4 regions of the Paenibacillus sp. EPM92 genome follow, and region 3 is predicted to be linked to each of the others. Evidence: riboswitches for the same ligand, from Rfam matches in the RefSeq annotation. Region 3 holds a riboswitch; each other region holds the start of a gene.
The links. A riboswitch is a leader RNA that binds a small molecule or an ion and turns the genes downstream of it on or off. The one in region 3 is predicted to bind cyclic di-GMP.
Positions count from the first base shown of each region.

Region 1: it holds a riboswitch for cyclic di-GMP, as region 3 does, so the genes downstream of both, JMF85_RS01615 (bifunctional diguanylate cyclase/phosphodiesterase) here and folE (GTP cyclohydrolase I FolE) in region 3, are expected to answer to the same signal.
Region 2: it holds a riboswitch for cyclic di-GMP, as region 3 does, so the genes downstream of both, JMF85_RS00475 (response regulator) here and folE (GTP cyclohydrolase I FolE) in region 3, are expected to answer to the same signal.
Region 4: it holds a riboswitch for cyclic di-GMP, as region 3 does, so the genes downstream of both, JMF85_RS23430 (hypothetical protein) here and folE (GTP cyclohydrolase I FolE) in region 3, are expected to answer to the same signal.

Region 1 covers NZ_BCPS01000009.1:79,299-86,675, forward strand. The annotation lists gene JMF85_RS01585 (hypothetical protein) at 1-276, shown strand, start outside; gene JMF85_RS01590 (metallophosphoesterase) at 329-838, opposite strand; gene JMF85_RS01595 (DUF1284 domain-containing protein) at 924-1,343, opposite strand; gene JMF85_RS01600 (YqkE family protein) at 1,425-1,685, opposite strand; gene JMF85_RS01605 (LLM class flavin-dependent oxidoreductase) at 1,851-2,861, shown strand; gene mreB (rod shape-determining protein) at 3,147-4,214, opposite strand; cyclic di-GMP riboswitch class I at 4,392-4,478, shown strand; gene JMF85_RS01615 (bifunctional diguanylate cyclase/phosphodiesterase) at 4,654-7,377, shown strand, end outside.
Region 2 covers NZ_BCPS01000005.1:13,237-20,613, reverse strand. The annotation lists gene JMF85_RS00505 (C40 family peptidase) at 1-550, opposite strand, end outside; gene JMF85_RS00500 (TVP38/TMEM64 family protein) at 925-1,488, shown strand; gene JMF85_RS00495 (F510_1955 family glycosylhydrolase) at 1,547-2,596, shown strand; gene resA (thiol-disulfide oxidoreductase ResA) at 2,605-3,126, shown strand; gene JMF85_RS00485 (class I SAM-dependent methyltransferase) at 3,162-3,752, shown strand; gene JMF85_RS00480 (urease accessory protein UreH domain-containing protein) at 3,937-4,680, shown strand; cyclic di-GMP riboswitch class I at 4,929-5,014, shown strand; gene JMF85_RS00475 (response regulator) at 5,107-5,820, shown strand; gene JMF85_RS00470 (hypothetical protein) at 6,060-6,617, shown strand; gene JMF85_RS00465 (helix-turn-helix domain-containing protein) at 6,851-7,180, shown strand.
Region 3 covers NZ_BCPS01000068.1:147,638-155,014, reverse strand. The annotation lists gene JMF85_RS15840 (class I adenylate-forming enzyme family protein) at 1-976, opposite strand, end outside; gene JMF85_RS15835 (acyl carrier protein) at 973-1,215, opposite strand; gene JMF85_RS15830 (alpha/beta hydrolase) at 1,217-2,263, opposite strand; gene JMF85_RS15825 (ATP-binding protein) at 2,280-3,071, opposite strand; gene JMF85_RS15820 (SDR family oxidoreductase) at 3,230-3,949, opposite strand; gene JMF85_RS15815 (6-carboxytetrahydropterin synthase) at 3,951-4,766, opposite strand; gene folE (GTP cyclohydrolase I FolE) at 4,783-5,367, opposite strand; cyclic di-GMP riboswitch class I at 5,446-5,530, opposite strand; gene JMF85_RS15805 (CstA-like transporter-associated (seleno)protein) at 5,766-5,960, opposite strand; gene JMF85_RS15800 (carbon starvation CstA family protein) at 5,965-7,377, opposite strand, start outside.
Region 4 covers NZ_BCPS01000095.1:6,364-13,740, forward strand. The annotation lists gene JMF85_RS23405 (metallophosphoesterase family protein) at 1-150, shown strand, start outside; gene JMF85_RS23410 (MFS transporter) at 238-1,455, shown strand; gene JMF85_RS23415 (O-methyltransferase) at 1,545-2,186, opposite strand; gene JMF85_RS23420 (THUMP domain-containing class I SAM-dependent RNA methyltransferase) at 2,315-3,496, shown strand; gene JMF85_RS23425 (DUF2935 domain-containing protein) at 3,675-4,487, opposite strand; gene JMF85_RS23430 (hypothetical protein) at 4,612-4,905, opposite strand; cyclic di-GMP riboswitch class I at 4,995-5,087, opposite strand; gene JMF85_RS23435 (YuzB family protein) at 5,446-5,667, opposite strand; gene JMF85_RS23440 (iron-sulfur cluster assembly accessory protein) at 5,724-6,026, opposite strand; gene ytvI (sporulation integral membrane protein YtvI) at 6,188-7,300, shown strand.

The DNA of each region.
Region 1 (7,377 bases), on a different contig from region 3:
TTGACGGCGTGGAAGGAAGCGGTGACGCGCGGGGAAATCGCTTATTTGACGCATTATTGGCTGGACCCGCGGTTTCCGGGCATTACGTCGGTGACCAAGGTAGGTTGTGCGGATCTCGAACGACTCGAGGCATGGTGCCGCGGCAACGGCCTGAATCCCGCGTATATCCATAACCGCCCGCCCTATCCGCACTACGATCTGATCGGACCGAAACAGAAGGAAATATTGCGCCGGGAGCGGTTATGGGATCATTTGGAGCGCTTTAAGCTGTTATAAACCAGACACGGGGCCGCGGCGGGGAGCAGGCGGCAAGAAAGGCAGCTCCGGCTCACTGTTCTTCGCTCGGCACAACCCTGGCCTTAATCGTGTCGAAAGGAACCGGTGTATAGTCCCAATGCTCGACGCTAACGTTGACGTACTGTGTCCCCTCGTACTTTTGCCCGTGGATGTGACCGTGAATGTTCACGTAGGGCATATGCTTGTTCATGTACATCGGCTCGTGGGACAGGAAGAAAAATCCGCCGTACACGATCGGATACTCGCTCACTTCATCGAACCCGGCGTCGAGCCACCAGCGGCGGCCGCGGCCCCGGTCGTGGTTGCCGAGAATCAGCACTTTGTACCCGTTAAGAGCGGACACGATCTGCTTCGTTTTCTCCATATTTAAGAACGAGAAATCGCCCAGATGAAACACCTGATCGTCCTTCCCCACCACAGCGTTCCACTTCTCCGTCATGACTCGCGTCATCTCTTCGCTACCGGTAAACGGCCTCGATTCGAAATCGATAATGTGCTTGTGGCCGAAGTGATGATCGGAGATCATAAATACGTTCGCCATCGTATCCCCCCTGTCGATCCTTAATACTGCCTCTAACCATCGGTTCCCTCATTCGATCCGGAATCGCATCGCAGCCCGGCACCGGTTACGCCCCTACCGGAGGCAGCTCCTCGCCCCGCTTGATTCGCTGCACGCCGTCCTCGCATACCCCGTACGGCTCCCAAGGGCAGCCGGCGCAGATCCGCCCGATGTCGCCTGCCTCCATCGTCTCATCGACCGCGCCGCATACGTCGGCCCAGCTCATCTCGCGGCCGACCCGCAGCCCGAGCTTCTCCAGCACGCGCGAATCGCGATGCGCTACGCTCGTTTCTTCGCAGTGTGGGGGCTTGTCCTTCGGATATGCGGCGCAGATGTCGTCCGGCCCCTCCACCAGCACGACCCGCGTCTGCGTCTGTTCACGAAGCCGCTCATAGATCGCCGTCATGTTGGTGCAAAAGTCGGGCGAGTAGCCCATCCCCCGGTAGCCTAGCAAACATAATAAATGATGCCCTCGAAGTCGAATCATCCGGTGTCCCATCCTTCCCCTTACTTGCGGTCCGTGGTGTCATGAAACAACAGGCTGCCCCGCGGGCAGCCTGATCTTCTCTTACTTATATTGGCGCCAGTCGAGACCGCTGTTGTTCAGCAAATGATCAAAGTCGTTCTCGAGACGCTTCTCTTCGGCCTTGCGGGCTTCCGCCGCTTTTTGCTTGGCGGCTTCCTCGCGTTTAGCCGCTTCCGCTTTCATATCGTCCGCCTGCGCCTTCAGCTTGTTCACGATATCCGGATTCAGAAGATCCTTCAACGTGGCCGGTTTATCGGAAGTAGCCGGCTGAGCGGCGGATGTCGGCCGTTTTTTCTTGACCATATCCATCACCTCGGTTTCATCCACATTATAGCAGGTTTCACCGGGTCGCACTACTGCGCGGTCCCCCGGCAATGGTTCGCATTTACTTATTAAAAATACATCGCTTGCTAAAATATAGTGAATTCATTACTCTTAGATTTAGAACATGAATCGGAGGTGCGAACCATGAAACTCGGAATTTTGGATCAATGCCAAGTCGGCGAAGGACAAACCGCCGCGGATGCGTTGAAGGAAACGACGCGGCTGGCGCAAGAAGCGGACCGGCTCGGCTATGCCCGATACTGGGTATCCGAGCATCACGGCAGCAGGATGCTGGCCTTCTCCAGTCCGGAGGTGCTGATCGCTCACCTGGCCGCGGCGACCTCGCGCATCCGTGTGGGCTCGGGCGGCGTGATGCTGCCTCATTACAGCTCTTATAAAGTGGCGGAAAACTTCAAGCTGCTTGAGGCGCTTCATCCGAACCGCATCGATCTCGGACTCGGCCGCGCACCGGGAGGCATGCCGCTGGCGACGCGAGCGCTGCAGGAGCATAAATATGTAGACACGGACCGCTATCCCCAGCAAGTCGCCGATTTAACGGGGTTCTTGTACGAATCGCTGCCTCCCGATCATCCGTACGCCAAATTGCAGGCGGCGCCTTCGATCGCAACCGCTCCCGACTTGTGGCTGCTCGGTTCAAGCGATGAGAGCGCCAAAATCGCGGCCCAACAGGGGACAGCCTACGGATTCGCGCAGTTCTTCGGCGCGCCCGGCGGGGAAGCGGCGATCCGGTATTACCGGGAGCACTTTCAACCGTCGAGCTTGAACGATCGTCCGCGAGCCCTTGCTGCGGTCCTGGTCGTATGCGCCGATACGGAGGACGAAGCGAACCGGTTGGCGACAAGCTCGGATCTGTTCTTCCTTCGCTTGGGCAGCGGCCTCGACCAGCATGCCTTCCCTTCCGTACAGACGGCTATGGACTATCCGTATACGGAATACGACCTGCTGCGCATTCGCGGGGCCCGTGAGCGCCGCTTCGTAGGCACGCCCGACCGCGTCAAGGCCCAACTGCTCGATTTTGCCGAGCGGTACGGCACCGATGAACTGATGATCGTCTCCCCGATTCACAACTTCGGCGCACGCGTACACTCCTACCGTCTGCTGGCCGACGCCTTCGGGCTTCCGCAGACGCCATGAACCGAACAAGCGACCGCTCCCCGATACAGACCGGGAACGGTCGCTTGCTCGATCTATCCGGTCCCGGCGACTTCCGCCCGGGATAACCGACTCTCTTTTAACCTGTGTATAACCTCGATTGTGGATATGTTAATGAATGTACTAAAACCTATGCACAGGAAGATGAGATAGCCTGTTAGTAATGTGTATAAGCCTGTGAATAACGCAGGTCATTTCCTTGTCATGGATGCGGACGATCGTCTTGCCGCCGACCGGCAGCCGCCCCATGGACTGTTCACAGCTTCCTTACATTTCGGCTTGCTGGCCCGCATCCTGCTGCACCGCCGATTCCGGTTTGGCCTCCCGCCACGCCGGTACGCGCTTGCTGTTGTGCGCGCCGAGCATCATGCCGGTGCCGAGAGCGGTACATTCAAGCGGATGCTCGGCAATATGTACGGGAACCCCGGTCTCCTCGCGGATCCGTTCATCAATTCCTTCCAGCAGAGCGCCGCCTCCGCACAGCAGAATCCCCTGCTCCACCACATCCCCGGCAAGCTCGGGCGGGCACCGCTCCAACGTCGCGCGAATAGCTTCGACCAGCAGCTGCAGGAAATCATCCACCACCGTGTATATTTCCCGGGAGCTCAACTGGATCGAACGGGGCAATCCGTTAATCACATCCCGCCCCTTAATGCCGAGAGTACGTTCTTCGGAGGAAGCACGGGCCGTTCCGATTTGTTTCTTGATTTCTTCCGCCGTTCGTTCCCCGATCTCCAGGTTGTACTGCCGTTTCACATAATCCATAATATCTAGGTCAAGAGACATCCCTGCCCGGTTCACCGTATGGCTGGCCACAATGCCCCCGAGCGACAAGATGGCCACTTGACAGCTGCCTCCGCCAATATCGAGCACCAAATGACCGATCGGCTCGTCAATCGGAAGTCCTGCCCCAAGCGCAGCAGCCAGCGGTTCCTCGACCGCAATCGCCCGTTTGGCTCCCTTATGGACGATCGTTTCTTCAACGGCCCGCTTTTGCACATTGGTAATGCCGCAAGGCACGGAAATATATACTTGAGAGCTTCGCAGCAAAGACGAGCGGCCTTGTATTTTTTTGATAAAATGCTGAAGCATGCTGCTGGTCAGATCGAAATTGGCGATGACGCCATTCCTCAAGGGATAGGTGATGTCGACATGAGCGGGAGCTCGTCCGATCATCGCTTGCGCCTCCGCGCCTACGGCCAGCAATTCGCCGGTGCTTTGATGAAAGGCGACTACAGACGGTTCGCTCAGCACGATGCCTTTACCCTGCTCGAAGATCACCGTGTTTGACGTTCCTAAGTCAATACCGTATAACTTGTCAAATCGTTTAAACATGAAACTTCTCCTCCTTTATTGGAAACCCGATGCGCGATTTGGAGGTGGATCAGCCGGATCTTCTATAGTATTCTGCTTCACTTGCAAATTTGAGGGGTAACTAGCAAAAATCGTGAAAATCTTCAAATATTTTTGACAAAATACGACAGATCGTTTATTTTTAAATGATATAGAACTAAATACCTACGGCAAACTCGTTCGAAAGGCGGGGACGCAAAGCCACAGGTCTTCCGCAGTTTCTGCGATGATGGCTGGGTTGCAATTTAAGACACTACCTTTCGGTAGTGTTTTTTGCTTAGTGGGCGGTTTGTCATTCACAAGGTATGGATCAAAACTATCGTGGATGGGAGCAGCTATTTTGTTTACAAGAACTTCTTCACCTGTCGTTTCATTCTTTTACCTGGTCCTGTTGCTGGTCTTAGCTTGTTTGGGAAACATCATGAACCTGTCTCTATTTTATGGAGTCGACTTTATATTCGGCAGCATCTTTGTATGGCTCATCATGAAGCTCTATGGATTTAAATGGGGATTGATCGGGTCTATTCTCGCAAGCAGCGCTACCTTAATTTTATGGAATCATCCGTATGCTATGCTGGTCTTTATTGCAGAGACGATATTCGTCGGCCTCTTCTACCGGCAGAAGATCAGCAACTTCGTCTTCCTGGTCGCGTTGTTCTGGATCCTGCTGGGCATGCCGATGATCTGGTTATCCTATCATTATGGATTGCAGATGGACGCTACGGCTACGTTGACAGTTATGCTTAAGGATGCTGTCAACAGTATTTTAAATGCTTTGATTGCAAGCCTTATCCTCACTTATTTGAGGGCTCCCATGGGGACCGGTCGAACCTCCAAAAAAACGTCCCGTTCTTTGTACGATATTCTTTTTAACATTTTTGTCGCCTTAATCGTCTTTCCCCTGCTGCTTGTCATGATCATGGTGAGCCGAGAGGAGATTAAGAAAACCGATGCGGCGATTCAGGAAGCGGCGGAACGCCAATCGGAAATCATTGAGAACGATATCAGCAACTGGAGAAACGTTCATGTGTCGGCTGTCGAGCAATTTTCCAATCTCGCGGCTGAAACTGATCTGAACGATGCAGAGGCTCTGCAGAGGCTTACTGCTCATTTTAAACAAATTTTTCCTGATTTTCATAATATGTTCATCACCAATGCTGCAGGAACAACCGTAACCTTCTATCCCTTACATAATATGAACGGCCAACCTACGCTCGGTTTGAACTTCTCGGACAGGCTGTACTTTATACAAAACAAAGAAAGCTTACAGCTTGTCATTTCCGATGTTTTCGCTGGAAGAGGCGGCGTGTCCGAACCCGTCGTAAATATCAGCGCTCCGATCATGAGCGGCCGGCAGTTCCAGGGCATTGCCGGCGGGGCCCTGGATCTCGGTTATATTAGCCAAAGAATTCAAGCACTCACAACATATACGAACATCCATGTTACCATCGTGGACCGCAACCGGCACGTGATCGCCAGTACCCGTTCCGCGAATGCCGTTATGCAGGAATATGACTGGAAAAAAGACGGCGAGATTCACGACTTGAAGGACGGCTTCTACTATTGGCTCCCCAAAAATATCAAAAATCCGATGAAACGGTGGGGAAACTCGTCATACATCAAGATCACGCCGTTATCAGGCCTTGGGGACTGGACCGTCATCGTGGAATCGTCGTTTGCGCCTTATCAGAACGGATTGTACAAGTCCTATATCAAAACACTTACGATCCTGTTGATTTGCGGACTGATCGCAATCATTACGTCCTTCTTCATCAGCCGTTCGATCGTAAGGCCGATCATTCGGTTAGCGCATACGACAACGGACTTACCCAATAAAATATTGGAGAAAAACGCCGTTCATTGGCCCAGCAGCCTATTGACCGAAATTACGATTCTCATTGCGAATTACCGGATCATGGCCGAGAGACTTCACTACATGTTTCGTGAAATTCAGCATCTTGCCTATTACGACCATTTAACAGGCCTTCCCAACCGGGTGCTGTTCAATCAGGAATTGGAAGTTTCGTTAGAGCAGAGTAAACGTAACGGGCAGACGGCAGCCATCCTTTTTATTGATTTTGATCGTTTTAAAGTGATTAACGATACCCTTGGACATCGGAACGGCGACCTTCTGCTGCAGCAAGTCGCGGAAAGGCTGAAAGGCAGCATCGAAAGCAATGATTTCCTCTCTCGTATGGGCGGAGACGAATTTACTGCGGTATTCCCGAACATGACCCGTGAACAAGCCGCCCAAGCCGCGCAAAGCATGCTTGATCTGTTTACCGCTCCTATCCTGATTAGCGGTCACGAAGTGTTCATCACCCCCAGTATCGGAATCAGCATGTATCCGGACGACGGGGAAGATCAGGAAACGCTTCTTAAGAATGCCGATCAAGCGATGTATGCCGCCAAAGACAAGGGCAAGAACATGTATCAATTTTATACGTCCGAAATGGATGAGGCTTCCTGCAATCAAATGACGCTGGAAACCATGATGCGTAAAGCGTTGGATCATGGCGAATTCGAGCTTTACTATCAGCCCAGAATGAATGTAAGGTCAGGAACGTTCAGCGGGCTGGAAGCCTTGATTCGCTGGAGACATGCGGAACGCGGCTGGATTCCTCCGACCGATTTTATTCCTCTGGCTGAAGAGACGGGGCTGATCAATCCGATCGGAGAGTGGGTTTTATATACGGCTTGCGCGCAAAATAAAGCTTGGCAGGATGCCGGATATCCGCCATTTTCCGTTTCCGTCAACCTGTCCGTCAGACAATTCCGGGAACAAAACCTTGTCGAGCTCATCCCCCGGGTACTGCGGGAATCCGGACTGAAGCCGCAATATCTGGAGCTGGAAATTACGGAGAACCTCAGTATGCATCATATGGAATATGTGCTGTCGATATTACATGAGATCAAAAGGTTGGGCGTCAAAATATCCATGGATGACTTCGGGACGGGCTATTCTTCGCTCAGCTATTTAAAAAAGTTTCCGATCGACCATCTTAAAATCGATCAATCCTTCATTCGGGATATCCAGGATCACAAGGAAGACCATTCGATTGTTAAAGCGATTATCGATATGGCGCACAGCCTTGGGATGATTGTCGTGGCGGAAGGCGTAGAAACAGAGGCTCAATCGGCCTTA
Region 2 (7,377 bases), on a different contig from region 3:
TTCCTCCGAACAAGAAGCGCTTTTCCCACTGTTTACCTTCAATCGTATCGATTCTGACTCCACCCGACTTTTTGGAATAAGTGTGAAGGATTTTTCCATTCCCTAGATAAATACCGTTATGTGTAATACGTTCCTTACTTTTATCGATCCCGCGATAATTCGAATCTTTGCTGCCTTTATAGGACATAAAAAACATAATATCCCCTGGTTTTAGTTTTCGCCAATCTGTTGTGACTGTTCCATTCTTCTTTACATAATCCCCTTGCTTTCTCGAATCAGCCGGAAGCTTAATTTTGGCTCCCTCCAGGTAGGCTTGTCTGACAAAATCGGAACAATCAAATGTCCTGGTGTTAGAACGGCTCGACCCAAATTCATAAGGAGTTCCTAAATATTTCTTCCCGCTACTGATCACACTATGCCTGACCGAAGAAATGTTTGTTAGCTTAATATCCTGTTGATTTTGCGAAGCGGCATAAGCTTGTCCTTGGTAGAAGAGAGGACTTACAACTAGAGTGCTGGTTATCAACCCTATTGCTGCGATCTTTTTCATAGAATCCCTCCAAAAATTAAAGATATATAACTTGCTTGTTCACCCATGGTAACATGTGCGATAGGAGGGGGTTGGATGGAATGTTTTCCAATATACAAAAAGAGATAGGGAAAACGAATTGAGAGATTAATAGTTAATAGAGTTGCCGTGTTCATAAATCATTCAAATTTACAAGATAAATTAAACGATAAGACAGGTAAGCATGGCTGCGCAAATTGACACTAACTCGACATTACACTACAATGAGTAGTATAAAAACGGGTTAAAATACTACAATGAGACTTGGTAATAGGTTGCGATAGAAATTTCACTTTGAAGTTTGAACAAACGATTGGCGGTAAACCCGATTTCTTACAGAAAGGCTAATAAACCGGATGGCCCCTTTATTTAATGTCGATGTTATTGCAGAATGGCTAAGAAGTTATGGGGTATGGGCCATCCTGATTAGTTTACTGATCAACATTCTGATCAGTATATTAGGACTCGTTCCCACCCTGTTTTTATCAGGAGCTAACGCTGTTGTATTCGGATTTATCCCTGGATTTTTTCTTTCCTTGGCAGGGGAAGCACTTGGGGCAGCAGTTTCATTCTGGTTGTATCGATGGGGGTTCGGTAAGCAAAAGAAAGTAAAAAAAGAGAATTGGAAATGGTTACAACGATTTAACGAGGCGGGCCGCAGTCGTCGGGCAATGATTCTGTTTATAGCTCGGTTGACTCCACTGATTCCTTCCGGCGTCATAACTTTTGCCGCAGCGATCTCGCGAATGCCTTTTACCGATTTTTTTCTTATTACTTCGCTGGGCAAAGCCCCTTCCATTGCGTTGGAGACAATGGTGGGACATGATTTGATTCGCATCGGCGAATATTATCCCAGACTATTAATTTCGCTTTTTTGTTTATTATTAATTTATTTGTTATATAGAAAGAAACGAATATGAGACAATGTTCAGTTGCATTAGATTTGACTACATCATTACAGAAGAAGGGAATTTCATTATGAACACATTATTAATTGGAACAGGTGCATTATTTGTTCTATTCTTTGCATTACATTGGAACGCATCCCACAAAGTAAAGCAGCTCAAAGATGTGAAGAGGCAGGAAGACCGATATCAGCGACAGAAGTGGACCAAAATAGCAACCGGATTCAGGTGGGCATGGGTCGCATCTCTAATCGCGGTCATCATTAGCGGCGTGTTGTCTTTGCAGGGAACGGCTTCAAAAACGATTACGTTGACGCATGTCCATGGTCTCGGTTATTCAGGGGACGGACAGCGAATTTTAATCCCTTCTCACCTCGGTTTGAAAGTTTACTCACAAGGGAAATGGTCAGACGGTCAAGGAGAAAAACACGATTATATGGGATTTACCACTGTGGACAACGGTTTTTATAGCAGCGGGCATCCGGCACAGGGTTCGAATAAAAGGAATCCTTTTGGAATTGTAAAAAGTTCAGATGAAGGTAAAAGCTTTGAAATCCTGGATTTGTATGGGGAAATTGATTTTCATTTAATGAGTGCAAGTTACAAGACGCACACCATTTACGCAGTTAACCCGGAGCCGAACTCTAGGTTAACAACAACGGGATTATATTATTCCAAAGACGATGCAAAGACATGGAACAAAAGCGAAATGACTGGAATAGATGTTGAACTGTCCGAACTGACATCTTTAGCTGTTCACCCGTCCGATGATTCAATCGTTGCAGTTGGAACGACAAAAGCGTTGTATGTATCCAAAGATTCAGGCAACCAATTCGAAAAAATAGCCGATCTACAGGTAACTTCTCTTACCTTTGGTATGGAAGGAAATATAATCGTTGGCAGCTACAAACAAAAAGGGGTTATTTATCAAATGGATCTGCAACAGAAACAGTTGGTTGAGGTGAATATTCCAGATCTTGTTGAAGATGCAGCATCGTATATTGCACAGAACCCAACGAATACCAAAGAACTTGTTTTCGCCACTTTTAATCTGGATGTATATATATCCTTGGATGAAGGGATGAACTGGAGGAAAATTGCGGATAAAGGAAAAGGGGTTTAAGAATAACAGTGAAACGTAATCGAAGATGGATTCAAATTGTTGTATTGTCGGTCGTATTGGTAATTGGAGCTTATACAATTGGATCAGCGTTATTTAGATCAGATTCTTCCGTAAAAATTGGCTCAAAAGCCCCCGAGTTTAAGCTTTTTGGTTTGGATCAACAGGTTCATCAATTAGCAGACTATGAAGGGAAAGCACTGGTAATCAATTTTTGGGGTACGTTTTGTCCGCCATGTGTGAACGAGATGCCGGCTCTGCAAAAACAATATGATCAATGGAAAGACGACAATGTGGTAGTGCTTGGCATTAACTTAAGTGAAAGCCGGGTTACAGTACAAAGTTTTATTGATCGATACGCGATTACGTTTCCGATCATTATCGACAACGACAACGAAATCCGAAACAAATATAATGTTATGTCTTATCCCACGACGTTTTTCGTAGATTCATCTGGCGTGATCAAAGATAAATTTATTGGTGAGATGAAAGAACAAGATATCCTCATCCGGATAAATCGATTATTACAATAATTGCTTCGTGAGCAGTTTATGATCAGGAGGCTGCAATGGATAAATTATTCAACAAATATTATGATCGGTTGATGCAGCCGCTAGAAACAAAAATATTCGGCCGGATAAGAAAACAGCTTCTTTCTAAGGCGAAAGGAAAAGTGCTGGAAATTGGCTCAGGTACGGGTATTAACTTTTTGTACTATGAGTTTGCAGATCAAGTCATTGCAATAGAGCCAGATCCAATGATGTTGGAGCAATCCCTAATTAAAGCACGTGAAGCTACAGTTCCGATCGAAGTGGTACCGGGAGATGCCCAAAAACTACCGTATCCAACCAATTCGTTCGATTCAATCGTTGGAACACTAGTATTATGTACGATACCTGACCCGGCGAAAGCTCTGGCCGAAATCCATAGAGTATGCAAGCCTGAAGGAACGATTTTAATTTTTGAACACGTAAGGTTAAATCATCTGGTCCTTGGTAAAATACAAGACTGGTTAACGCCCGTTTGGAAACGATTATGTGTTGGTTGTCATTTAAACCGCAATACACTTGAAACCGTTGAACAAGCAGGTTTCAGAGTGGTGCAAACGACGTCGATGTGTAGGGAACTGTTCCTAGTAATTGAAGCAAGAATAAAATAAATTGGAAATGTGAGACTGCGGTGAACGATAAAGCGGCAGTTATTCTGGAAATAAAATAGACTGCTTTTATGTATCCGCGAAACACTACGTTATGTAGTTTATAATAGATGCTTGTCAAGGTTCGATGTGTGATGAAAGCATAACTGCCAAATCTATTTAACGGATTTTGGGGGGTGAATAGTTAATGTACTCCTTTTTTAGTAAAATTAGCGCCTTCCTTAGCGAACCATTCGTTAACGCGGCGAACACTGATATCGCCTTTCTTGCGGCGCTGTTTCTCGGTTTTGTTGGTTCGGTTGCTCCTTGTCAAATGTCAGCGAACGTTGCGGCTATTACTTACTTTGGGCAGCGTCAAGCGCAAGCAAGGTTGTCGTGGCCCGAAACGTTCATGTATTTATTAGGGAAGATGATTGTATTCAGTATTTTCGGTGCTTTGTTTTGGTTTTTCGGTCAAAAGATATCCACTGACATGATCCCTTTATATTCTTTTGCAAGAAAGCTGCTTGGGCCGTTATTGATTTTAATCGGATTGTTTTTGCTTGGCTGGATTCGGCTTCCTTTTCAACTTGGGGCTCGAGTGGCAGGATTTTTTGAAAAATTGGCCGATCGAACCGGAGGAAGGAGCGGAGCCTTTCTAATGGGGATTGCATTTTCGCTAGGATTTTGTCCAACAATGTTTGTTTTGTTCTTCGGTTCGCTTATGCCTTTGGCATTGCAATCAACATATGGCGTAGTGTTGCCATCTGTTTTTGCAATCGGTACCGCAATGCCGTTTTTACTAATTGCCGGGTTTGCTGTAGGTTTCGGGTTAGATCGAGTCATTGTTAAGCGTGCCAAAAGGTGGGGGTTGTGGATACAAAAACTTGCGGGTGTGTTATTTATAGTGCTGGGCATAAGCGATACCTTGACATATTGGACTCTAATGTAAATCATGGGAGGTGCCAACGGAAAAATAATGCAGAGTGAGAGCCACGAGTAGTTGATTAGACCTATTGTGTGATCAAGAAATTTTTCGCGAACTTACAATTTGTGACGCTTCTATAGTTTATCCTGTATCATTCGATATGAAATGATATAGAATCGACAAATATCAACACATTTAAACACGTGGGACTTAGGGCGGTGCCAGAAAAATAAAAATTATGGTATTATAAGGCTATGATTTGGAAGAAATAATAGGAAAAATGGCAAACCAGATCGAAAGGCTGGGACGCAAAGCCACGGGTCTTCTGCACTATTGCAATGATCGCCGGGTTACCCTCACAAATCTCACATCTACGAAAAACTAGACACGGCCGTTTGAGGGTACGTGTCTTTTTGTCGTGATTCTAGAATGAATACGAGGTGATGATATATGGAGGAGCGTGTACGCTATGCTGCAAAAGTTGAAGAAGTCATGCGCTGGCAAGAAAGCAGGATACAAGTATTGCTGGTGGACAGCGACCCCGTATGGCAACAACGGTTGACGGCGTTGATCGATGCTGAGCCGGATATGAGTATATCTCATATTGCAACAAACAAAGAATCGGCTATTCGAGCCAGTATGCAATTGGATTTAGACGTAATGATTCATGACCCGGTGTTACATTCGTCGCAACAGGATGGATTGGATACAATTGCCGAAGTGTTGAAGATCAAATCACTGCCAATCATTATCTTGACTTCACTCTACCAGCCCGAGATCATTGTGGATGCAATGCTGGCCGGAGCGATCAATTATATTACCAAGATCAATTATGTGGATGTCGCAAGTGCCGTCAGGGAAGCGTATCAAGGGCAATCCTCCCTTCACGCCGATGTTGCATCCATCATCCGTAATGAAATTGGACTTGTTAAGCGAAGGGAATTGCATCGAATACTGACTCCTACTGAAAAAGAAATCTTGCAGTTGATCGGTTGGGGCTATACACAACCGGTAGTTAGAGAATTGCTCGGAATCACGTCTAACACAATGAAGACGCATGTTCGCAATATCATTCGCAAATTCGACGTATCTTCCATTCGCGAAGCAGCGGAAAAAGCGAAACGTAGGGGCTTGTACGATCAACTAGATCGCATCACCTGTTAGCGATTCGTTTCCGATTCGAGCCGTTTCGCGATGGTTTGACAACCAATGATCTGTTGGTATGAGGGAAAAATCACCCTCCTCTTTCGAATGTATTATTGGTAAAATGTGGACAAATGCAGGTATCTACAGAGGAATTTTATTACCAAGTTTGTAGGAGGTGAGAATCAAAAATTGACTTAAGTTGCGAAAAATGGCATCCTTACTGCTTCCTCCACTTTACTAGAGAAGGGACGATGATAATGAAAACGGAGCGTGAACAACCTATAATCATGACGATTAACAGGCAGGCTGGCGGAACAATTTCAGGCAGCATGCACAGCAAGGAGGGAATTGTGATGACGCTGACCCAGCACCCCGTCCCCTATGAGAAAGTAGAATTATGGCTGAAGTCTTACAAGGACTGGAAGGCGAGACTGAAGTACATGCAGTCAGAACTGTCCTACATCCCTGAATTAACGCGTACGCTACAAATGGTTGCGGCTCACAGCAGCGGCAGAAAACAGGAAACGGTTTTACGGACGGTTATACGACGTATCGAAATCACCGAACATGAAATCCCGTTGCTGCTATCCAGAATCGGTTTGATCGACTATGCTTTCTCGGCTCTCACCCCGGAAGAAAGCTTGTTCATTCGGTTACGATATATGGATCAACTGGCGCTTTCAGACGCCATGAGCCGCCTAGCACTTTCCCGCCGCGCGTACTTCTACCTTCGAAAGCGAACATTGCACAAAATCTATATGAAAATCAAAGATCGGGCGGTTTTGTTGGATTTGGATTCGTCCCAAAATGATTGACCGGTTTCAGAAGATGCATATGCGCATCTTCTTTTTTTGCGTCCATTTTTCATTTTAATACGTTTTTATTCGTTACGTCCAATCCCAGTAAATACGATTAATGTCTCGCCAATTGATTCAATGAGTATTGAGGAGATTATAACACATACATTGGATACTGAGAATAGCGAATCTATCGAATGTTCATTTGACTTACTCTGCCTTATAAGCTGAAAGAATAAGGTGGTGGAAATGTGAACTCAATTCGGGATTCGTTAGGTCAGCGCATTCGCACATTGCGGGAACAATACGGATGGACGCAAGAGCAGCTTGCAGAGCGGGCAGACCTCCATCCTAATTATATCGGACAAATTGAACGCGGGCTAAAGAACGTTTCATTGGATAATATTTATAAACTGGCTGTTGGTTTGCGCATGGATTTGTCTCAGTTATTTGTTTTTGAGAATCGCGAACTTCCAGAGCCGTTGTCCCAGATTGGCCAAATGCTACAGCATTGTTCCGAAGAAGATTTAGATTTTCTGATTCAACACATCGAGCATTTGTTGAAGTGGAGACAAAAGTAAGTAACTGCTCGAAAGGAAGCGCCGGAACTGCATCGAACATGCACCGAACGCAGCACTGGATTTGCTCTCTTTTTTGCACAAAGTCTGCACGCGTTATGCACATGATCCGTGTTATGATGTTAGTGTGGACAGGTTGTGCAACCACAAGCATCATGAAGACTGGTTGTCCCTTTCATCAAGCGCCGTTTCTTTCCCTG
Region 3 (7,377 bases):
TATACTGCACGCCGTCATAAACCGTAAACTCCAATTGTTGACGAAGATCGCACAGCATCGCGCCTCCAAGCTCCGAACTGCCATACTGTCCGACAAACTTGCATTGCTGCATCAGTTCAAATTGCTTCACGTAATCTTCCGTCATCATTTCGCCGGTCAAGCCGACGAACTCGATCTTCTTAAATACGTCCGGGTTCAAGGATTGGCCGAATGTATAAATCGCTTTAAAAATGGACGGCGTACTCACAACCTTGTTGCAGGCCGTCTCCTGCATCAGTGTAATCATACGGGGCAGTTCGAAGTTATCCGGAAATACGATGCGCACGCCCGAGCGAATACCGGTCAGTAAGGAAGCAATGCCAAACACCGAGTTGGGAGGCGCGTTCAAAAACACGACATCCGTCGGTTTCAATTCGTTAAAATCCTTCAGCAATTGAAACGAGAAATCAAACGCATGAATGCCGACAACCATCCCTTTGGGCGTCCCTGTGCTTCCCGAGGAGCAGCATATAAAGTCGATTTTGTCTTGCTCAAGCGCTCTCTCTGCACCCGCTATAGCTTTAGATTTCCATTCCTTGCAGTCGTCCGACGTATACAGCAAAGTTTCCTTCCCGGATCCAATCGCCCAAGCCTCCATGACCTCTGCAAAAGGAAAGCCATTGTGCGTGTTGATGGAAAATACGACATGAGGATCAAGAAATTGAAGAACGGCGGACAAATCCTCCTTGCGAAATTGCCAGCTTAACGGGATAATCGTACCGCCCAGTTCATTGATGGCAAGGACAAGAGCTGCATAAGAAGGGATAGCCGGGACCAGCAGTCCTACTTTTTTACCCTTTAATTCCAGCGGACGCAATAACGAGATATACCGGTCCATCTCGACCTGGATATCCCGGCTCGTATAATGGCCGGAGAATGTCGTTAATACGACCTTGTCCGCATCCGGATAGTGAAAAACCTTCTGAGCTAATGTCATGATTGTACGCCTCCTTTTGTCATTGCGTGGTATACGCCGCCGACAGTCGTAATATCTGCCGAACCGATCCATTGCTCCAAGCCGATTGCAAATCTTTGCGATAATTGAATGTATACATTGACCATCTGGAGAGAGTCGATTCCCAGATCATCGCGAAAGGATGAGCTTTCGTTGATCTTCTCGTGCGGAACGTGCGTCAGCTCGGAGAGCAGCTGGCAAAATTGCTTGAAGTCCATCATGTTAACCTCCTAAAGACCACTCGGCCGAAATCTTCCTAATCTCGCGTAATTTAAAGTTGCAGCAGTGGCCTTCATTTTCATATTCGATAAGTTGTTTTCCCGCCGGAAGCTTCTGGTACAGCTCGTAAATATCTGTATCCTTGACCATCACGTCCTTATTTCCATGAAACAGGAGAATCGGGCTGAAATTATCGAAGTTATCCAGCTTCGGCAGCAGGCTTTGTGCGGAATCATCGAGGATATAAGCCATACGCTCCATGAAATAATCCGGCATCCTCACACCACTTGCACAAGCAGGACTTACCGAGATCGCTTTGCTCACTTTCGGATGAGCGCTTCCTTCGATGGCCCAAGCGCCGCCTGAGCTGGTTCCGAATAAAGCGAGAGGCAGTCCCGGGTATTGGTTCGATGCGTAGTCAATGACTTGATTCATAAACTTTTCCCAATGAAGACGGGTGGCCTTGAATGACGTGCGTACATAAGTTTCCCCCTGCCCTGGCCCGTCAAAGCTGATCGTAACGAAACCCAGCTTTGCGAAATCCGTCTCGTAGGTGAACAGTTCTTCTTTGGAGGAATCAATGGGATTGACGATGACCATGATGCCCTTCTTCCGTTCAGGCACACGGATTCTGCCGAAGCAATCGTTTCCGTCGACGTCGATGACGGCCTCCAGGATCTGATCCTCGGAAAGCCTATCCGCCCGTTGAAAGAGCTCCTTGCAGCGTGCAAACCACTTTCGCTTCTCATCCCCTGTGGGGTACAGCCACTGCAGCAGGTTATAGTACAAGCCGGCCATGCGGAAATGTTCCTCCGCTTCCTTCCTGTCCTGCTGAGCCTGAAGGAAGATCGCTTGCTTCGCAAAATCCTCCGCGCATTTCTGCAAAATCCCGTTCCAAGCTTCGGCGCTTGTTAACCGTCGCTGAAAGCCAGCGACGTCTTCTCTTCGAATGCCATGGGCAATCCAGCGGTCCCAAAAGCCTTCAAAAAGAAGGCAGGTCATCAATGTTTTTTGAATGGTGCCCTTTACAGTCGGGTCATCCGGTATCATAGCTTCGTACTCTCCCTTAACGATTAAATATGAGGATCAGGGAGGACCCTTCACCGGGAATCGTGGAAAGCAGCACCCGTTCCGTCATTTTCATCATGAGCGTGAATCCTTGGCCGAGTGATTTTTTTGTCGAATAACCCGCCATGAGCGCAGCATTCGGAAGATGCTTTAACGGAAAGCCCGGCCCTTGATCTTCCACGAGGAGATGGATGGCAGCGTCGGTTATAAACATGGTCATCTTTCCTTCGCGAGCATGCTTGAGAATATTCGTAATCGCCTCAGAAATAACAAGGAGATGGCTCATGATCGCGGTCTGCGGGATCCCAATACCGATCAGACTTTGTTTGGCGAGCTCCCTGGCTTTCGGAATGTCCGATCGTTCGATAACCGGGGCTGTGCACAATAGCTTGCCTGCCTTGTATGGCTCCACCTCATGTTTGCGGATCAGCAGAAACTTTCGCTGCGTGATGGCATACATCACGTCGCGGTACACCTGCCATACTTCATCCTCTTCGGGATGGCCGACCGGCTCGATTGTAGGAGCGGAAGGGATATATTGGGTTAGATCTTGTTTAATTTCTTCATAAGTCTTCAAGAAGCAGCGATGATGCCGATCCGAAAGATGCATTTCCTTTATTTTCAGATAAACATCCTCCTGCTTCTCCACCATTTCCACCAAACGAGCAGCCAGTGATAATAAATACCGGCCCTCATCGTTCTTAGGTTGAGGTTCGTTCTCCGCTGCAGTGAAGGACAGGTAGATCAGAAATCCCGATTCCCCTTTACCCCTATTCAGATGTTGACTCATACGATTGGCAATCCATCCAATCAAGGCGCGCCGTTGATGATCATGGATATTATCGCCTGATAAGGGGGAAGGTAGAGGGGCCCGCGCATTTAGAGCTCCTGCATGAAAATTCCCAAAAAATTTAGGAAATATGGATTTCACAATCGACACTTCCCCCTTTACAAAATCCCGAGCGGAGGCATAACCGTCATTTCATCAACGACCGAACCTTCTGGTTGACATAAGAGATACACCAAATGCTTGGCTAACGATTGAACGGGAATCATGTCGGATGCATCCGGCTTCAGTTCCATCCGGTCCCAGAATGGAGTCGCTACCGCGCCGGGCAATACGGCCGTTACCTGTATGCCTTTATTCCTCAATTCCGCTTGCAATACTCTCGTTAATCCCAGTACCCCGAATTTCGAAGCGGAGTAACCGCCGCAGCCGGGCAGTGCCGTCGTGCCGGCGACAGATACGACGTTAATCATTTTACCGGCACGGTTTTCAACCATATGCCTTCCGAAATATTGGCAGGCGAGGAACGTACCTTTCAAATTAACGGCGATCATTCGATCGAAATCGTCACTGGACATCGTCAACACCGATTCGAACACCCCTGTGCCCGCACTGTTGATGAGTGCATCAATGGTGCCGAACCGCGATATCGCCTCTTCGGCAAATCGGCTAACGCTTTCTTCATTCGTTACGTCCAAAGGTACGGCTAGCGTATTCGCATTCATCTGAGAGGCTGCCTGCTTTAATTCGGCTTCATGTCTTGCTCCCAGCACAAGATTCGCTCCCAATTGACTGAGCAATAATGCCGTTTCTTTGCCGATCCCGCGGGACGCCCCGGTAATTGCAACGGTTTTTCCTTGGAGCTGCAGAAAGTCAATCATCTCATTCACCCGGTCCGCAATACTCGAAATAATTTTTTTCCGTTTCCCACAGTCCGACTTTTCGGAGCTTGGGAAGATGCGGTCGCAGCATGTTGTAGATCACGAGCGCTACGACCTCGGATGTCGGATTCAACTCTTTAAATTCAGCCGTATCCAGGTTCAGATGCTTATGATCCAGCTTATCGAGCACTTCTCTTTCCACAATGGCATCCAAATCCGCCAAATTCATGATCATGCCCGTTACCGGATCCGGCTCGCCTTCGACGGTGACATCAAGGTAATAATTATGTCCGTGCCCATGCGGATTGTTGCATTTGCCGAACAATTTCTTATTCTCCTCCGGCGACAAATGCACGCTATGTAATCGGTGCGCAGCGCAAAAGTGATATTTGCGTGTAAGTCGTATCAAGCATCCCGCCTCCTTTACCGAACTTAAATAGTGGTTTTCATGTAATTGAATCCGGTGCAATTCGCAATCTTGAAACCGCTGTTCCAGCGAATTCCAGATGTACTCAACTACATTTTCCGTAGTCGGTATGCGATGCTGAAAATAGGAATGTTCACGGTCCAAAAACTTCCCGTCGAGCTCCTCTTCCACAAATGAACTCACGATTTGTTTAATATCCGTTGTATTGACAACAATCCCGGATTTTTCATTCAATCGTCCCTTGACCATCACTTCCAGCTTGTAATCATGCCCATGGCCGCTGGAGTTGCTGCAGCGCCCGAAGACCCGGAGGTTTTCCTCTTCGCTCCACTGGGGAACCCGATAAACGTGAGTTGCCGAAAAATCGATTCTTCTCGATAAATAAAGCATCGCCGTTTCCCCCTTCCTAGGCTCTGGATATGGAACGGTCAAACTCTTCACATAGCGAGACGTTGTCGGCAAATATCCCCTTCTTCACCGTTGTCACCGTAGACGTTCCCGGTTTTTTCACGCCCCGCGCGCACATGCATAAGTGAGTTCCCTCCACGGTTACGATGACACCCTTCGGCTTCAGCACATTCAATACGGCACTCGCAACTTGCTGCGTCATGCGCTCTTGCACCTGCGGACGCTGCGAGACCAGCTCTACCAATCTGGCAAATTTGCTTAAGCCGACGATTCTCCCATCCGGAATATATCCGATGTGCGCCTTTCCATAGAACGGGATCAGATGATGCTCGCAGAAGGTGTAATAAGTCATATCCTTTACGGTGATGATCCCGTCGTACTCCTCTTCGAACGTTGTCGTCAGCGCCGATTCCGGATTCACCCCCACACCTGAGAACACTTCCCGGTACATTTTCGCGACTCGTTTCGGTGTATCCAGCAGACCTTCCCGGTCCGGATTTTCCCCTATTTGCTCGAGAATCGTTCGAATGCTGTCTTCAAGAGCATCTTTACTTGCCAAATTGGTATTTGATCGTATGGTCATCTAGTATTTCCCTCCTTAGAAACAACAAAAAATCCAGTCCGAATAGAACTGGATTCGTATATACAGATCCGTCCCTAATTCGGCGGCCCAGCCGTCATAGCGTTACCGCCTTAGACCCGAAGCTTTGCGTCCCCACCTTTCGATGAGTTTGCCATTATCGTTAAGAATATAAGCCAAGTATAGTCTATTATACCTAGATAAGCAATGATTTCTTTATTGAAATCTTTGATATAACGACATTATTCGACGCTATATGAGAATAAAGTCGAAAAATACGTGATATTATCGCGCATTTTTCGACATTTGATGCCAAAGCCGGATGAAGCCGCACAGGTTGCATAAACGAAGAGACGGGGCAAGACGGGCTGCATGCACCCGCCTTACTCCGTCTCTCCTTGTTAGCAGCAGCGATTGATCTTACCGCTTTCATAACGCTCGTGAAGTGACAGCATATAGAACTCCTTCTCCGTCAAAGGGGTTTCATGCGGATGGCGCTCTTGCTGATGCTTCAAGTATTTCTCATAGTCCGGAATACTGAAAATGACCTTGATTGTCGCTTTGGCCTTGCTGGCAAAGCTCGTTATCGTTCTCATGGCATCAGGCTCCAAAAGTAGATTTGACAAACGGCGCTTCTTTTAATACCGGTTTTTGTTTTTGGATCAAAATTTTGTACCAGACGCGTAAAGATTCAATAATCATCAGGATCACCACAATCTCGAAGAAGATCGTGAGGCCTGCATCGATATAGTTGTTCGTCACAATCTGATGCATGACGTCCATATTTTTGGCAGGCGCGATGACTTGCCCCTGATCGATCCCGTCCTGGTATTTCTTCGCAGCCGCCAAAAAGCCGATGCTTGCCTGAGAGGAGAACGTTTTTTGGAAGCCGGCCGTTAATGTCGTTACCGCGAGGAACACGAACGGCACGATTCCTACCCAAGCGTAGCGGGCCTTGCCCATTTTAATCATAATCGTCGCCGCGACGGCGAGAGCGATGGCAGCCAACATTTGGTTCGCAATCCCGAACAGCGCCCACAACGAATTGATGCCGCCGAACGGATCGATGGCTCCTTGATACAAGAAGTAGCCCCAGGCCAAGCAAACAATAAACGAAGCCAGGAAATTATACTTGAACACTTTCGTTTGAGCAAACGGCTTGTAGAAGTTGCCGATCAAATCCTGAAGCATAAAGCGTCCTACCCGTGTGCCCGCATCCACAGCCGTTAAAATAAAGACCGCTTCGAACAAAATCGCGAAATGGTACCAGAATGCCTTGGCCCCGGCCAGGAATGTTGAAAAGATTTCCGCCATGCCGACGGCAAGCGTCGGCGCCCCGCCCGTTCTGGAGAGAATGGTGTTTTCACCGATTTCTTTGGCTGTGTTCGTAATTTGTTCCGGTGTCAGCGTGAAGCCCCAGGATGAAATTTTGGCGGCGACGGCAGCGGGATCGGTTCCAATAACGGCCGGCGACGAGTTCATAGCGAAGTAAATGCCGGGCTCCAAGGCGCACGCGGCGATCAAGGCCATGACGGCGACGAAGGATTCCGCGGCCATACCGGCATATCCGATGAAGGGCGCATGACTTTCTCTTTCGATCAGCTTTGGTGTCGTCCCGGAAGAAATCAGGGAATGAAAGCCGGAAACGGCGCCGCATGCTATGGTAATGAACAAGAACGGGAATAAATTGCCGGAGAATACGGGACCGGTCCCATCGATAAACTTGGTCACAGCCGGCATTTGCAGCTCCGGCAATGTCACCAAAATACCGCCCGCCAGTAAAATGATGACGCCGATTTTCAAGAAAGAGCTTAAATAATCTCGGGGTGCAAGCAGTACCCACACCGGCAAAATCGAAGCGATCAGGCCATATACGACCATCATCAGGGCGATCTGCGGCGCGGTGAAGGTGAACATCTTCGCCAGCACCGGATTGGCGGCAACAAATTGTCCTGCCCATAATACGATCATCAATAGAACAAAACCGATAATGGAGCCCTCAATGACTTTCCC
Region 4 (7,377 bases), on a different contig from region 3:
GTATTCGGCGGCGATCGGGAAGCGCCTTTTGGCATCCAGTGGGTTCGCGTTCCTTACGATGTCGAGCGGGCGATTGCGATTGCCGAAGAGGTTGCGCTGCCGCAGCTTGAGCGTTTCCGTTACGAGCAGCGAAGCGGACGCGAGCAGTAAGAGGTTGTGTAAGTGTCGTATTATTATGGTAAGATAAGCAGAAGTTGTCCGGGTCACAGGATCCGAGGACGAAAGTAGGCGAGCAACTTGACGAATTGGAAAGTAAATTTAATCGTTCTTTGGGTGGGACAATTTTTGGTCATGGCGGGCATGACGATGATTGTTCCATTCTTACCTTTATATTTGCAAGAGCTGGGCCTGCATGAGGAGCATGAGGTGGCGACTTGGGCCGGTCTCATCTTCGCCGGCAACTTTGTCACTTCGTTCCTGTTTCAGCCCTTATGGGGCGGATTGGCCGACCGGTACGGACGCAAAGTGATGCTGCTGCGGTCCGGGTTCGGCATGGCCGTCGTCATGGCTTTGATGGGCTTCGCAGGCACGGCCTGGCACTTGCTGCTCCTGCGGATGCTGAACGGCACCATAGCCGGCTTCATGCCGGCCGCCGTTGCGCTCATGTCGGCGAATACGCCGCGTGAGAGAATGGGCTTCGCCATGGGCACGCTTCAATCCGGCGCTGTCGCCGGCTCTATTCTGGGCCCGTTCTTTGGCGGTCTGATGGCCGAGTGGATCGGATTTCGGCCCATCTTCTTCGTGACGGGCGCGCTGCTGTTCGCCGCTTCCCTGCTTGCGACTTTCCTCGTGAAGGAAACGTTCGATGCCAAGCGAGCGTCCCAGAAACCGAAGCAGTCGATGATGGCGGCCTTCGCCGAGCTGCGCAAAAGCCCGCAGCTGCCATCGATTTACGCGGTCACCTTCCTGATTCAATTCTCGCTGCTCAGCGTACAGCCGCTCCTGCCGTTATTCGTGCAAAAGCTGCACGGACAGGACGCGATGGTTGCCTTTTATGCGGGACTCGTCGGCTCCATCACCGGATTTTCCAACATGATTGCGTCTCCCCTGCTCGGTCGCCTTTCTGACCGGATCGGGCCTGAACGTATTCTCATCGTGTGCCTGGTCGGCTCCGCGATCGCCTCCGTGCCGCAAGCGATGGTGCACAACGTCTGGCAGTTGTTCGCTTCAAGGTTCTTCCTCGGCATCTTCCTCGGCGGACTGCTGCCTACGGTGAACGCCTTGATCCGTAAGCATACGCCCACCGGTATGGAAAGCCGCTCCTACAGCTTTAACTCCAGTGCGCTAAGCCTGGGCAACATGCTCGGTCCGGTCGTTGGAGGCGCCGTCTCCGGGTTGATCACGATCCAGCAAATCTTTCTCATCTCCGGCGCGCTGCTGCTCGTCAACGCCTTCTGGGCGCACAAGTCATTGATAAGCACACCAAACCTCCCCCGTTCGGGCAGCTCCGAATAGGGGAGGTTCGCTTTCATGCCCACAGGCGGCTGGCTTGCCTGAATGGACCGGGCATCCCGGAGAGACAGCTGTTCCGGGGAAAGCTTCGCCTATCCCTTCACCCGTGCGATGGCAAGGCCGTCATAGGCCGGCAGCATGACGCCATCCAGACGGGGATCCCGTGCAATCCGCTGGTTGAACTCTCGCATGCGCGTCACTGCGTTTCCTTTCTCATTCGGATTGATCGTCTTGCCGCGCATGAACGTATTGTCGCCGACGATGAGCGCCCCCGGACGCGCCAGCTTGATCGCCCATTCCAAATAATTCAAATAGTTGCCTTTGTCCGCATCGATGAAAAAGAAATCGAACCGGCGCCCCTCCTCGGCAAGCCGCTGCAAGCTGTCGAGCGCCTCCCCTACATAATACTCGACTTGTTCGCCGAAGCCGGCGAGCTTCAGGTTCTCGTAAGCCAGATCGGCGTACGGCTGCTTCAGCTCCAGGGACGTCAGCTTCCCTCGCTCCGTCAGCCCCCGTGCCAAACAAATGCCGCTGTACCCCCCGAGTGCCCCGATTTCAAGCACCTTCTCGGCACGGTTCATGCGCACCAGCAGCGTCAGCAGTCTTCCGTAACCCGGAGCAACGGAAATTTCGGGCATCCCTTGCTTACGAATCGATTCCAATACCCGCTCCAACGTTTCGTCTTTGTCAAATAACGAATCCGCGTACGATTCCTGCGTCCAATTCGATTCCATCCTTGCCGGCCTCCCCTCGTTCTCATCGCGAGCCGCGTTGTATAATGATTGCGAATCGCCTATACTAGGTAATTGTATGGCTTTTGCCAACGCAGTTCAACTTGTTTGATTCGGAGTGAAACTCACCTATGTCTTTCCCATCCTTTAGTTCCATTGAATTGATCGCCACTGCTCCCATGGGGCTTGAAGCCGTCGTGGCCCGCGAGGTTCGCGATTTGGGTTACGAGCAAGTCACCGTGGAGAACGGCCGCGTTACTTTTACAGGCGACCTGCTCGCTGTTTGCCGCGCAAACTTATGGCTGCGCACGGCGGATCGCGTCTTGATCAAGATGGCGCAATTCGAAGCACGCACGTTCGACGACTTGTTTGAAGGCGTCAAAGCGCTGCCTTGGCCGGACTGGATTCCGGAAGACGGAGAGTTCCCCGTCGAAGGACGTTCGCACAAATCGCAATTGTCCAGCGTCCCCGCTTGCCAAGGCATCGTGAAGAAAGCGGTCGTGGAAAGCATGAAGCAGCGGTACGGCACGGAATGGTTCCGCGAAACCGAAGGCCGTTACGTGATTGAGGTGTCGCTGCTCAATGACATCGCCACGATCACGCTGGATACGACCGGTCCCGGACTGCATAAGAGAGGCTACCGCAAATTGGTGACGGAAGCGCCGCTGAAGGAAACGATGGCGGCCGCCATGGTGCTGCTCAGCCGTTGGCAGCCTGAACGGCCGCTCTACGACCCGTTCTGCGGCTCCGGCACGATCCCGATCGAAGCGGCGATGATCGGCTGGAATATAGCCCCCGGCCTGCGGCGCAGCTTCAACGCGGAGAGCTGGCCTGTAATTTCGGAAGCGTTATGGAGCGAAGCACGGGAGGAAGCCTTTGATCTGGTCAAGGACGATATCCCGCTGCAAATCGGCGGCTCGGACATCGACCCCGCCGCCATCGAAGTGGCGTTAGCTGCAGCCAAATCCGCAGGCCTCGCCAAGGAGCTTCGCTTCCATACGCTTCCGGTCAGCAAAGCGCTGCCGGCCGGCGATTACGGCTGCCTGATCACGAACCCGCCATACGGCGAAAGGCTCGGCGACCGCGAAGAAGTCGAACGCGCGCTGCGCCAATTCGGGCAGATGCATAAGCAGCTGCCGAACTGGTCGGCCTTCATCCTCAGCCCGAGCAAGCAAATGGAGCATTATCTCGGGCGAAAAGCCGATAAGAAGCGCAAGCTGTTTAACGGACGCATCGAATGCGCGTTATACCAATTTTTCGCCCCGGGCGGCTTGTTCGGCTGGCGGAAGGATTCGAGTACGAGCGGGAATTAATGCAGATTGCGCCTATACGCTGTGAGGAGCAGCCAAAAAAAGCTTAGGGCAGACGCTCCTAAGCTTTTTTTTGGCATGCGCCCTTCCAGCGCGTAAACCATGCAAAAAAACGCATCCGTCTTCGGGGTACGTTCCCCGGTAAACGGATGCGCTGCCGGCGTCGGCCGATAGGGTTTCGTTACACTTCCGTCCTCGGCTTCGTCGGATCGCAGCTCATCGCTTTGATTTCCGACACCTGAGACAGCTTAAGCAAGTAATAACACTCCTCCCGAGCCATGTGATCCGCCATCAAGGGCGAAAGCACACCGAGCGCCTGCCCGCTTAAACGGAGCTCTTCCAGCTCGCTCAGAAACTGCTTGAACAGCGTCATTTCAAGCTCAACCTCTTTATTAAACCGGGCTAAAGCCGGGAATTTCTTGATGTTCGTGCGCAGAAAGCCCGCCAGTTCCACCGCTTTCAGGTAATACTCGCGGAATTGCCGGTCGAACGATCTGGCCAGTTCCACCAAACGGGATTCCGTCATATCCAAGCCGGCTGCAATGGAGCCCGCATGGCCGTAGGCGTCCTGGAGCCATACGATGTGGTGGTGCACCGCATCGAATACCGGCGCCGGGCGCCCGGATAACAAGTACCCCAGTACGCGTAAATACTCCTCTGCTTCGTTCACCATATGGCTCAAGAACGCGGGCGGCAGCTGGATTGCGATCTTGCCGATCAAATGCCGCTCCAGCAAGCGCAGCTTGAACGCGCGAAGGTCTTGTGTCAGCCCGTACGCGTCCTGCGTCAAAGCTCCCGCCTCTGCCGGGAACTTATCCGAACGCGCCTTCTTCAGCAAGTCGTCGAATGCTTGAACGAAGCCGAGCGCCCGCTGCGCCTCTTCCCGTTCATCGACCGGCAAGCTTACCCGGATGAACCTGGCATGATCACCGAGCACCTGAAGCCAAAACCGATGTTCAAATAACGCCGACTCGATAACCTCCGAGTTTTTCACAAACATGCCTCCAATGATCCGATTGTTCCGTGCCGGATGGGAATGATCCGGCCACCCCACATCGTATGCTCAGAGGCCCAATCGGGTTCAAAGAAAGCCGCAGTCGTTCGCTGCCTAAGCTATACTAAGCGTGCTTCAGCTGAGGACGGCACATCAAGTAATCGAACAACGGTAGAAATACGTCGTGGTTCGATTCGCAGCAGATCGAGAGCTTCACTTCGCCCATCCAGTAAAACGTGATGATTTGCCGGCTGCGCCCGCGAATCATCTCGACATCCCAATGCGGGGACGTCAGCTCGTACACGTCACGATTTATGAACAATTTCGGTCCTTCAGCAGATAGGAAGACTCCGATGAAATCATCGCCGATTTTCGTGTAAAACCCCTTCTTATTTAAGATGCTGCGTTCCTGGTCCATCGCCGGGTTCTCCTCCTTCATCTATTCACACCAAAAAAAGCTCCCCTGGTCGGGAGCCGCTGTTGAAAGGATCGCGATCACTCCGTGCCTTCGACAACTGGCTGGCATAGCACTGCTCTCCTGCGCCTAAGCCCCTATAGCTTTGCGTCCGCAGACTTTCGTCCGGGTTGCCCTTATCGAGTGCGCTCGAATTGTGTCTGTTCATGGAGATGTTCTTTATTAAGAATATAAGATAGAAGGTCACGAATACATAGTTCTTTCATCCCATTTTCATAAAAAAATTTGGGAATTTTGTATGATTTTGAATAACCGGTACCCTTTCCAGTAAAAAATGATACCCGTCAACGCGATCATGGCAACCGTTACAAAAAGCGGGCCTCCGCCCCATTGACCGAGCACATAGCCCCGATTACCGGTCCCGGAAATTGGCCGCCCCCGGATCATGTCTGGACGCCGAAATTCGTGCCGCGCATCCCTTCCGGCGTCAAATCAAAAATCCCCGGTGCCCTGAGGCCCGAGGATCTGATCTTCTTGCATGATTTATTTCACGTATTTGCTCGCCTTCTCGATCGCTTCGTCTTCAGTCTTGCCGGTTACATACCGGCCGTTAATGAAGATGAAGGCAAACCGCGAGCACGGGCCGCAATAAGACTTGCAGCCGACTTTGATCTCGGCGTCGGGCACAAGCTTCTGCAGCTTCGGAACGGCGGTTTTCATTCTCATATGTTTGCATTTGTCGCAAACGCGAATATCGTTGACCATGCGGTAATTCCTTTCTTCAAGCGGCTGACACCGGGGAACTCCCTGTGAACGATGTGCTAGTGGTCCCCGTTATTGCCCTTGCTTGGATTCGTTACCGCGAATCCTTCTTCCGGCACATAGAAATAATCGATCCGAACGCCGTCGAGCAGCGGCTCGTCCTTTTGCAGAATAACGTCGATTCCTTTATCTGTCGAAACGACGACATCGTTCTCGGTCGGCGTATCCATGCTGAGTCCGTAGTGGGCATGGTCGCCATGCGCATGAGTCACATACACGCGAAGCTTTAATTCTTTATTCTCTTCTTGCTCCATCTCGGCCAACAACACTTTGGCCGCATTGCGCGAAATCTTGCATTTCATGTCCAGTCACTTCTCCTACTGTGCGTTTTTTCTTATTGTATAGAATCGGGCCGCCGAAAGCAACCGTTCTTCGCTGTTTCCGTATGTATGTACAAGCCGGCCTCACTTGCGAATCAAGTCGGTGTCTTTTAATATGGAAGATAATGAATGGAGGTTAACGAATGATTCCCTTTTATCGCAAATATTACAAAACGATTATCGATATTGCGTTGCTCGTGCTTACCGTATATTTGTTCATGTTCGCCTTCAGCCATCTGTATCGGATCGCGACCCCGATTTTCCTCGCGTTCGTCATTTACTTGATCATCGAGCCGTTCGCCAAGTTCCTGAACCGGCGCGGGTTGAAGAAATCGATCGCTTCCGCCATCTCCACCCTCGTCTTCGTGATGGTCATTCTAGGTGCCATGACCGGACTCGGCGCGATCTTCACGACCCAGATCATCAATCTCGCCGACAAGCTGCCCGATTACGCCGTCGTTCTGGAGCAAGAGCTCATCAACCGCTCCGACCAGGTACAGTCACTGATCGGGACGCTTCCGGTCGATTTGAATTTAGTGGAGAAGGCCAAGGAGTACTCCGCGGAGATCATTCAGAAGACGACCGAAATCGCCCGTACGTTCTTAACGAGCTTGTTCGCCATGCTGACCTCGTTCTCCACGTTCGTCGTGAACTTCGTGATCGGTATTATTTTGGCCTATTTCCTGAGCATCGAGATCGAATCCTGGAAGCGGATCGCTTCGGACAAAACGCCGAAAACGTTTAAAAAAGCGTTCCACTTCCTCCGCGAGAACGTGCTGCTGGGCATCGTCACCTACCTTAAAGCGCAGGCGAAGCTGATCAGCCTGACCTTTATCGTCATCTTCATCGCGCTGCTTATATTGAACGTCAACAACGCCTTCTCGATCGCGCTCTTGGCGGCCATCTTCGACGTGCTCCCGCTGCTCGGCGTTTCGACGCTGTTCATTCCATGGATCATCTACTTGCTGGTCGTCGGACAAACGACGCTCGCGATTTGGCTGGCTGTGCTGCTCGTCGTTGTGATTGGAACGAGACAAATTCTGGAACCGAAAATTACGGGCGATTCCCTCGGCGTGTCCGCCTTCACGATGCTTTCGTTCATGATCGTCTCGCTGTCTCTCTTCGGCGTGGCCGGCTTGATCTTATCGCCCGTGCTGATCATTCTGGTTAAAGCGCTGTACGAGCAAGGGTATTTAAAACGATGGATCCGGATGCCGGCCGAAGAGTACGAGCCCGATCCGTCGTCTATCAAATAATGCAGCACATCTCAACCGGATTCGGACGCTCACAAGCCGGTTGATGGCATCTGAAGTCCATGGAAAGCGGTGAATCG